One region of the Acidovorax radicis genome, then DNA from elsewhere that is predicted to be linked to it. Evidence: predicted binding sites of a transcription regulator. Region 1 holds the regulator's gene; each other region holds the start of a gene.
What was found. Region 1 encodes FNR, which switches genes on or off when oxygen is low (the NO sensors DNR and NnrR bind a similar motif). Its sites were predicted from a motif close to TTGATNNNNATCAA; they were not measured.
Positions count from the first base shown of each region.

Region 2: a site for FNR is predicted at 842-855, ahead of KI609_RS14345 (type IV pili methyl-accepting chemotaxis transducer N-terminal domain-containing protein). Genes of this name have one in related genera too.
Region 3: a site for FNR is predicted at 1,315-1,328, ahead of ubiU (ubiquinone anaerobic biosynthesis protein UbiU). Genes of this name have one in related genera too.
Region 4: a site for FNR is predicted at 1,305-1,318, ahead of KI609_RS01645 (hemerythrin domain-containing protein). Genes of this name have one in related genera too.

Region 1 covers NZ_CP075184.1:3,284,838-3,287,037, forward strand. The annotation lists gene hemN (oxygen-independent coproporphyrinogen III oxidase) at 1-661, opposite strand, end outside; gene fnr (fumarate/nitrate reduction transcriptional regulator Fnr) at 851-1,573, shown strand; gene KI609_RS15010 (hypothetical protein) at 1,645-1,938, opposite strand; gene KI609_RS15015 (FixH family protein) at 1,999-2,200, opposite strand, start outside.
Region 2 covers NZ_CP075184.1:3,144,376-3,146,575, reverse strand. The annotation lists gene moaA (GTP 3',8-cyclase MoaA) at 1-720, opposite strand, end outside; gene KI609_RS14345 (type IV pili methyl-accepting chemotaxis transducer N-terminal domain-containing protein) at 910-1,752, shown strand.
Region 3 covers NZ_CP075184.1:4,962,199-4,964,398, forward strand. The annotation lists gene KI609_RS22715 (U32 family peptidase) at 1-29, opposite strand, end outside; gene ubiU (ubiquinone anaerobic biosynthesis protein UbiU) at 184-1,236, opposite strand; gene KI609_RS22725 (MFS transporter) at 1,501-2,200, shown strand, end outside.
Region 4 covers NZ_CP075184.1:374,686-376,885, reverse strand. The annotation lists gene KI609_RS01650 (GGDEF domain-containing protein) at 1-530, opposite strand, end outside; gene KI609_RS01645 (hemerythrin domain-containing protein) at 738-1,244, opposite strand; gene KI609_RS01640 (hypothetical protein) at 1,485-2,066, opposite strand.

The sequences.
Region 1 (2,200 bases):
TTTGGCGAGGCAACCCGTAGATCAGATCCACATTCACCGAGTCGAAGCCCAGCGAACGCGCTGATTCCACCAAAGAAAACACCTGCTCTGCCGGTTGTATGCGATGCACCGCCTTTTGCACCTCGGCATCAAAATCCTGCACACCGAAACTCAGCCGGTTAAAACCCAGCTCGTGCAGTAGCGCCAAGCGCTCGGCGTTGACAGTGCGCGGATCAACTTCAATGGAGTATTCGCCACCCGGTGCAAAGGCAAAACTGCGCTTGAGCATGGCCATGAGTTCGCGCAGGCCCGCGTCGGACAGGAATGTTGGCGTGCCACCACCCAAGTGCAACTGGCTTACCACCTGCCCGCCACCACAATGTGCAGTGTGCAGATCAATCTCACGGCTCAGATATCGCAGATAAACATCGGCGCGATCATGGTGCTTGGTGATGATCTTGTTGCATGCGCAGTAGTAACACAGCGACTCGCAGAACGGAATATGCACATACAGGGACAAAGGCAACGCTTTCGCCATCGTCCCGGACCGCCGTTGTTCGAGGGCAAGGACGTATTCATCTTGCCCAAAGGCCTCAACAAAACGGTCGGCGGTCGGATAAGAGGTATAGCGGGGCCCTGGCACGTCGAAACGGCGCAGAAGATCAGGCGAAACAGCGGTCATGAGAAGATATCCTTGCGTACATCCAAACTGTGCCGTACCCTTAGCTGCCCGTCCTTGACCTGCATCAATTGATCGCATGTGCCAAACAGCGACAATTTGATGCACGTCACCCGTACCATTGCGGTTGAGACCATGCCATCTCGTGCGGCGCTCGTATAGCGCTTGACACCCCAACCAGTTCACGTGCTTATGAACCCGCTCACCATCAAAGTCGCCTGTTCCAACTGCAATCTGCGGGAACTGTGCATGCCCGTTGGCTTGAATGAAGAGCAGCTCCAGCGCATCGACGAAGTGGTTGCTGTTCGCCGCAAGATAAAACGGGGCGGCACGCTGTTTCGCAATGGCGAAACATTCACTTCGCTGTATGCCATCCGAACGGGTTTCTTCAAGACCTGTGTCGCCACTGAAGATGGCCGCGACCAAGTTACCGGTTTTCAGATGGCTGGCGAGATCATCGGTCTCGACGGCATCGTCAATGATCACCACACCTGCGATGCCGTTGCACTCGAAGACGCCGAGGTCTGTGTAATGCCCTTTGACCGCATCGAAGAATTGTCCCGAGAGGTCACGGCCCTGCAGCACCATGTGCACAAGATCATGAGCCGCGAAATCGTGCGCGAGCACGGCGTGATGCTCCTGCTTGGCAGCATGCGTGCGGAAGAACGTCTTGCTGCGTTTCTTCTGAATTTGGTTCAACGCCTGCACGCTCGCGGTTTTTCGCAGTCTGAACTCGTGCTCCGCATGACACGTGAAGAAATTGGAAGCTATCTCGGGCTCAAACTCGAAACCGTCAGCCGGACGTTCTCCAAATTTGTGGAAGAAGGCGTTGTGGAGGTCAAACAGCGGCACGTCCGCATACTGGATACCGAGGCGCTCAAACGCATCGTCAATAGCCAACAGGCATGCCATTGACCCAGTCTGGGTAGCGAGATTCCTGCCGGTAGGCTGGGCTCCAGCCCATGACTGGTATTTTCAATAGTGCATCAGGAACATGCATTTGTCTTGCGACAGTCGTCTGGCCGCTCACCGTTAGGCACAGGACAGCGGTTCAGCTCGAACGGGGACAATGACAGCAGCGTCGTCAATGCGCCACTGGCCATTGTGATGATCCAGAATATAAAAAAGGCCAGGGTATAGACCCCTTCCCTAGAAAGCGCTAAGGGCTGCCCAAACCAGTGCAGATCCTGCGGATCCACCAATGCAAAAACGAGCATCTCCAGCACCCCTGCCATGAGAAATGCTGGCCATGCAATCCACATCAAGCGTTGCGTCCACATATACATCCCGTCTCTTTTTCATAGGGCCTGCCGCATGGGGGCATGACCGGTGTTTTGTGTTCAGCGGGGTTGATCTTGCACCGGGGTCGCGGCATGGTTACGCCCTTTCATGGCAGGTGCGAGACTTTTCTCAGGGGCTTTCAGCGTCTTGTTGATTTCGATGCCCTGTTGATAGTAATCCTCCGCCACGACCGGATCGGGCCGCGCGATAGCGAGCCACAGAGTGACGAAACCCGCCACGACCACAATGGCAGGGCCGGCA
Region 2 (2,200 bases), 140 kb from region 1:
TTCGTCCATGCGCCAGCCGTTGGTGGCGCCCACGTCCATGTATTCGATGAAGCGCAGCGTGGTGCCCGTGCCGCGAAAGTGCCGCGCCATGGGCAAAATTTCGTGGTCGTTGGTGCCGCGCTTGACCACCATGTTGACCTTGATGTGCGACAGGCCTGCCGCATGAGCGGCCTCGATGCCCGCCAGCACGTCGGCCACCGGAAAGTCCACATCGTTCATGCGGCGAAAGACTGCATCGTCCAGGCCGTCCAGGCTCACGGTCACGCGGTTCAGGCCTGCGTCCTTCAAGGCCTTGGCCTTGCGCGCGAGCAAGGATCCGTTGGTGGTGAGCGTGAGGTCGGGTGCCACGCCGTCCACCGTGCGCAATTGAGCCAGTTGCGCCACCAGGTCTTCGAGGTTCTTGCGCAGCAGGGGCTCGCCACCGGTCAGGCGGATCTTGCGCACGCCGTGCGCCAGAAACAGCCGCGCCAGCCGCGTAATCTCTTCAAAGCTCAGCAGGGCGCCATGCGGCAGGTAGGGGTAGTCCTTGTCGAACACTTCCTTGGGCATGCAGTAGTTGCAGCGGAAGTTGCAGCGGTCCGTCACGCTGATGCGCAGGTCGCGCAAGGGACGCCCCAACGTGTCGATCAACTGGCCCGATGGCGCCAGCATATGCGTGGGGACTCGCGCCGCCAAAGCGGCGATGCGTTCGTCCACCAGAGGAATCACACGTTCAGCCATGGTGCGATTTTGCCGCATGGGCCCATGGCTTAGGGACAAGACCCTGTGTGGAAAGTTGATCGCAGTCAATTTGCATCAAGGCGATGGTTTGAAGCACGGAGCGCCACCCCGTAGCAACCCTTTGACGTGGAGCAAGACGGCGAAATGCTGCGTCGCAACAATGCACCATCCGATTTCAGAAGGTTTCCCATGTCTGTTCGTGAATTTTCAGCCGCTGTCATGCCATGCCAACGCCGGGTGGTGGTGCAGTGGATGGCGGCGGGCGTTCTGTTGCCCACCTGGTCCGGGGCTGCGCAGGCACAGATCAGCCTGTCCGGGGCCATCAACTATGCCGGCTGGTTTCGTGCCTTGTCGCAGCGCATGGCAAAAGCCTATTGTCAGCAATACCTGCAGGTGTTGCCTGCGGCCGCCGTGGATGTGATGGGCCAGGCCCGCAAGCGGGCCTTGTCGGGCTCGGCGGAGCTGGCCAAGGGACTGCAGTCGGGCCAGTGGCCCGCCGAGGTGGGGCGCCAGCTGGACGAGGTGCAAAAGCAGTTTGCGCTGATTAACCAGCTCACGACGGCCCCGGCCACGCGCACGGCGATGGTGGTGGCCGCGTCCGATCAGGCGGACCGTACGCTGCTCATCGCCCAGGCCGTGACCGACAACATCGAGAAGATGGCACAGGTACCCAGCGCACGCCTGGTGGGCCTGGCGGGCCGCCAGCGCATGCTCTCGCAGCGGTTGGCCAAAAACTACTTTCTGAGCGCGGCCAAGGTGGAGTCCAAGCTGGTGCAGGCGCAGCTCGCTTCTGACGCCGCAGATTTTCGCCAGGCGCTGCTCACACTGAAAGCTGCCCCGGTCTCTACCCCCGCCATTCGCAACGAACTCGAACTGGCCGACTCGCAATGGCTGTTTTTTGACGCCGCGTTGCGCCGCCCGGCCGATGCCGCAGGCCTGGGCGCGGTGGCGACCACCAGCGAACGCCTGCTGGATGTGATGGACAAGCTCACGGGCTTGTATGACGCGGCCCTGCGCGAGGTGTTGGGCTGAGAAGTTGAGAAACGGAGAGGCTGGGAGCGCCAAAAAAAGGGTACGGGGCTGCCTGCAAGGCCAGGCACTCATGGACCAGCGGGATCACCCGGTCTGGCATGGGGGAAATCCGTTCGCGGGGTGGGGGTGTGCAAGCGCGCATGTGCCGTGGTGCCGTGTTTTCTTACTCCTGCCTGCGTATGTTCTGCAGCTGTTTCGCTGCACCTCGTCAAAAAGCGGCACAGCATCAAGGTGCTCCGGCTGAACGGTTCGAAATCCTGGGGCTGGAATATTTAAGAACACGTTCTTAGCAGCGGCCGTTTGGCGCATTCGCCGGGGGCTGGCCCGTGTTTCGGATGGCGGTGCTGTAGACCCATCTTTGGGATTGAGCGGGCGCGAGGCCCTTTCACAGCCATAAGATACGAGGCTCAGCACCTGTTCAGGGCCTGGGCTGGAAGGCTGCGGGCAC
Region 3 (2,200 bases), 1.7 Mb from region 1:
TACAGCAGCGGGCCAAGAGAGAGTTTCATGGGGTGGTGTTTGGGTTTTTTTCGTGGAATCCAGACGCTAGTAGCGGCTCACAGACCTCAGCGAAGCGGTTCTGGCTAGGCGCTGCGTCGCAGGCAGTACGGCCAGTACGACAAGACGCGGCAACGACGCCAGAAGAGGTTTGTGAGTCGCTCATCATTTCCAGGGGCGGTGGTAGGCGCCTAGCGTGTGCTGCTGGCCCTCCGCCACTTGGTCGAGGCTGGCCATCCAGGTGGTCTTGGGGGCATAGCGGTGGGGGTTGGCCAGGCACTGGTCGATGGCCTCGCGCCAGACCTTGGTGACCTGCGCCACATAGGCCGGGCTGCGCTGGCGCCCCTCGATCTTGATGGCGCGCACGCCGATCTTGACCAGCTGGGGCAGCAGCTCCAGGGTGTTGAGGCTGGTGGGCTCTTCGATGGCGTAATAGTTCTTGTCATCCCCCACGTCAAAGCGGCCTTTGCACAGCGTGGGGTAGCCCGCGTTTTCGCCGGGCGCATAGCGGTCGATGAGGATGCCGTTCAGGCGCGACTCCAGGCCGTCGGCGGTCTCCTGCCAGCGCACCGCCTTGGCGGGTGAACACACGCCATGGGTGTTGGGCGACTCGCCCGTCACGTACGACGACAGCGCGCAGCGCCCCTCGACCATCACACACAGACTGCCAAAACCGAAGACCTCGATCTCGACCGGCGTGCGGTCGATGACCTGGCGCACCTGCTCCATCGACAGCACGCGCGGCAACACGGCGCGCACGATGCCGAACTGCTCGCGGTAAAAGTTGATGGCCTCGTAGTTGGTGGCCGAGCCTTGCACCGACAGGTGCAGACGCAGCTGCGGATGGCGCTGCGCCGCGTAGTGCATGAGACCGGGGTCGGCCAGGATGACCGCGTCCACCCCCAGGTCCACCGCCTTGTCCAGCGCGCTGCGCCAGGGTCCGGGGTTGGCGGCCTGCGGGTAGGTGTTGAGCGCCATGAAGACCTTGCAGCCACGCTCGTGCGCATGCCGGATGCCACTGGCAATGGCCGCCTCGTCGAAGTTGAGGCCCGCAAAGTTGCGCGCATTGGTGGCATCGCGCAGGCCGAGATAGACACAATTGGCGCCGTTGTCCACCGCCGCCTTCAGCGCGGGCAGGCTGCCGGCGGGGCAGACGAGTTCGAGGGCAGGGGCTGCGGCCACGGGCGGCGCGGCCTCCTTGGTTGTCAGGGGTTCCATCACACACATTCAAACGCTGGCCCCGGCGGGGAGCCAAAGCACTGGTTGCCACCATACTGAAATCACCGTGCGCATCCGCTGATCTTCATCAACGGCAGTGCACAATGCCAGAGCAAAGCAGTCGGGCTTTGATGTGCCCCAAACTCCCCGGCACACCACACCACACCACGCCTCACTGCCGCGTGGCATTGACTTGCCTCTACGCCGCCAACCCGTTCTTCCTCCCTCGCCCTCCCGCTTGCCCGCCCCACACACCGTCCTGCCGTGAACAAGAACCTGTGGCTGCTGGCCCTGTGCCAAGGCCTTTTCCTCACCAACAACGTTGTCTTCATCGCCATCAACGGCCTGGTGGGGCTGCAGCTGGCGCCCTTTGGCTGGATGGCCGCGCTGCCCGTGATGGGCTATGTGGTGGGCGGTGCGCTGTCCACGCCGCTGGTGGCGCGCACGCAGATGCGCTGGGGGCGCAAGGTGTCGTTCCAGATCGGACTGGCCGTGGCGGTGGCATCGGCCGCGCTGTGTGCCTGGGCGGCGTTCAGCGCCCACTTCTGGCTGCTGTGCACCGCTACGCTGGTGGCGGGCTACTACAGCGCCAACGGTGGCCTGTACCGCTTTGCCGCGGCCGAGCTGGCCGCACCGGACTACCGTGAGAAGGCCGTGTCGCTGGTGCTGGCCGGTGGCCTGCTGGGCGCCGTGGCGGGCCCCAACCTGGCCAGCGCCACACGCACCTTGTTCCCGGTGCCGTTTGCGGGCGCCTACATCGCGCTGATCGGCGTGGCGCTGTTGTCCATGCTGTGCATGTCGGCCATCCGGTTCGAGGCGCAGCCTGTGGTGCTCAACGCTGCAGGGCAGCGCGAGCACGGGCGCCCCCTGACGGTGCTGATGCGCCAGCCCGCGTTCATCGTGGCCATTGTGGGCGCCGCGCTGGGCTATGGCGTGATGAACCTGCTGATGGCCGCCACGCCGC
Region 4 (2,200 bases), 2.1 Mb from region 1:
AGGTCTGCCAACATCTGGCCCTGGCGGTCGTTCGCGCGCTTGAGCTCCAGCAGCCGGATCACCTGGCGTGCCAGCGCGCACAACAGCTCTTGCACCCGTGGGGACAGCTCGCGCGGCCGGTGGTCCAGCACACAGAGCGTGCCCAGCGCATAGCCATCGGGCGTGATCAAGGGCGCCCCGGCGTAAAAGCGCAACGGGTTCTCCTGGGTCACGATGCCGAAGTGCGCAAAACGCGCATCTTTTGCCATATCGGGCACGATGAAAACGCCGGGCTGCCGGATTGCGTACTGGCAGACGGACTGGTTCAGCGGTGTTTCCCGCACCGCCAATCCGCGCGCGGCCTTGAACCACTGGCGGTCGCTGTCCAGCAAGCTGATCAGGGCCACGGGTGCTTCGCACACATGGCCGGCGATGTCGGCCAGCTCGTCATACGCGGGCTCCATCGGCGTGTCGAGAATGCCGTAGCGCTGAAGGGCCTGCAGACGTGCCGTGTCATCGCACGGGGCATCGGGAGAAGATCTATTGGCCATGGAGCAGAGCGGCCATGCCGCCAACACTTGCCTTGAGACTTGGCAGCATGCCACACAAGCGCGGCCAGCGCATGGGTGAAAGCATGCGTGCGGTGGGCCGCTGGCGGCCACCCAAGACGCCGCTCAACGGCAGCCCTCCGAACGGACAACGGGGAACGCCGCACGCCACAGGACACGACCCCGCCCTGCAGGGTATTGCGGGTCAGATCAGGCTGCGGCCTCTTCCTGCGGCTGCTCAGAGTGCTCGGAGCAGGTCGCGCCGCCGCAGCCCTGGATCAGATCGCCCGGCAGCGCCTGCGGTGCGTGCACGACACCCGTGGCGGGATCAAAACCCACGCGGCGCAGGTGCAGCGCCAAGGCCGCGTCCATGCTCTGCGCATGCTGAGGGAACCACAGCGCCAGCTCGCTCGCCATCACGCGTATCGGTTGGAGATCGCCGCTTTCGGCCAGCGCGATGCCTTCACGCATCACCTGCAGCACCACTTTGTGCTGCATGCTGTGGCAGTTGCCCGACGCAAAGCGGGTGGACAACATCCACGCATCTTCCTGCCCAAAATGCTCGGCGGTGTGATCCACCAGCACACGCCAACGCGACAGCAATTGGGGGTCATCGGCATGCGCCACCTCCGCCAGCAGGTCGACGAACTCGCGGTGGGTGTTGTCCATCAAGGGCAGATCAAGGTTCAGCGCATCCGACCATTCGAGTTGGGCCATGGAAATCCCCCTGTATGTTGAGAAAAACGCGCAGCTTAGAAGCGCTGCGGCCAGGCCACATTGACTCAGATCAGCCCGCCGCCGCTCCAGGGGCCTGTTGACGATCTCGCAGGGGATGGCCACCAGGCGCTAAAACCTGCGAACCAGTCCCAGGCCAGACGCAACAATGCCCCGCTCGGGAGCGGGGCATCAGCATTTGCATTGTCAATCCTCAGCAGGCGGCAAGGCCTGCCCGCACGATCAGCTCTTGTTGTACATGCGCTTCATGTCGTCCACACACTTGGACTTGGCATCACCCGACATGGCGTCGCAACGTTCCTTGGCCGCCTTGTAGTTGGCTTCGTTCTTCTCGGCGTTGGCGTCCTTCTTGGCTTCGGCAACGTCGGCCTTCTTTTCGGCCATGCTATCGGCGGGCTTGGCTTGCACTGCAGCCACCTTGGCGTCTTCCTTGGCCTTCACGTGGGCTGCCTTGGCGTCTTTGACGCAGACGTCCTTCTCGTTGCCCTTCATGTCGTCGCATTTTTCCTTGGCCACTTCATAGGCGGCATCTGCACGGGCGTCAGCGACCTTGTGGGTGGCCTTGGCGCTCGGTTTGTACTGCGCTTCGAGCTCGGCCTTGGCGATGTCTTCCTTGCCCTTGGCTTCCTTCACGCAAATGTCCTTGGCGTTGTCTTTCATGGCATCGCAGCTCTTCTTGTCGGCCTTGTAGGTCGCCGAGATGCGGTCCTTTTCAGCCTTGTGCTCTTCCTTGGTCATGGCAAAAGCAGAAGTGGCCATCAGGGCGGCGGCGACAGATGCGATCAGGGTGCGTGTGAATTTCATGGTTTTCTCCTCGGGGATTGAATGGGTAGGGGGTGGTGCTTCGAACCGGGTGACCGGGCCGCCCAGGCAGCGGTGCGACGGGCTCCAAAGGGATGACCCAGGGCCGCAGCGTTGCGGTGCGGGGCGAAAGCCCC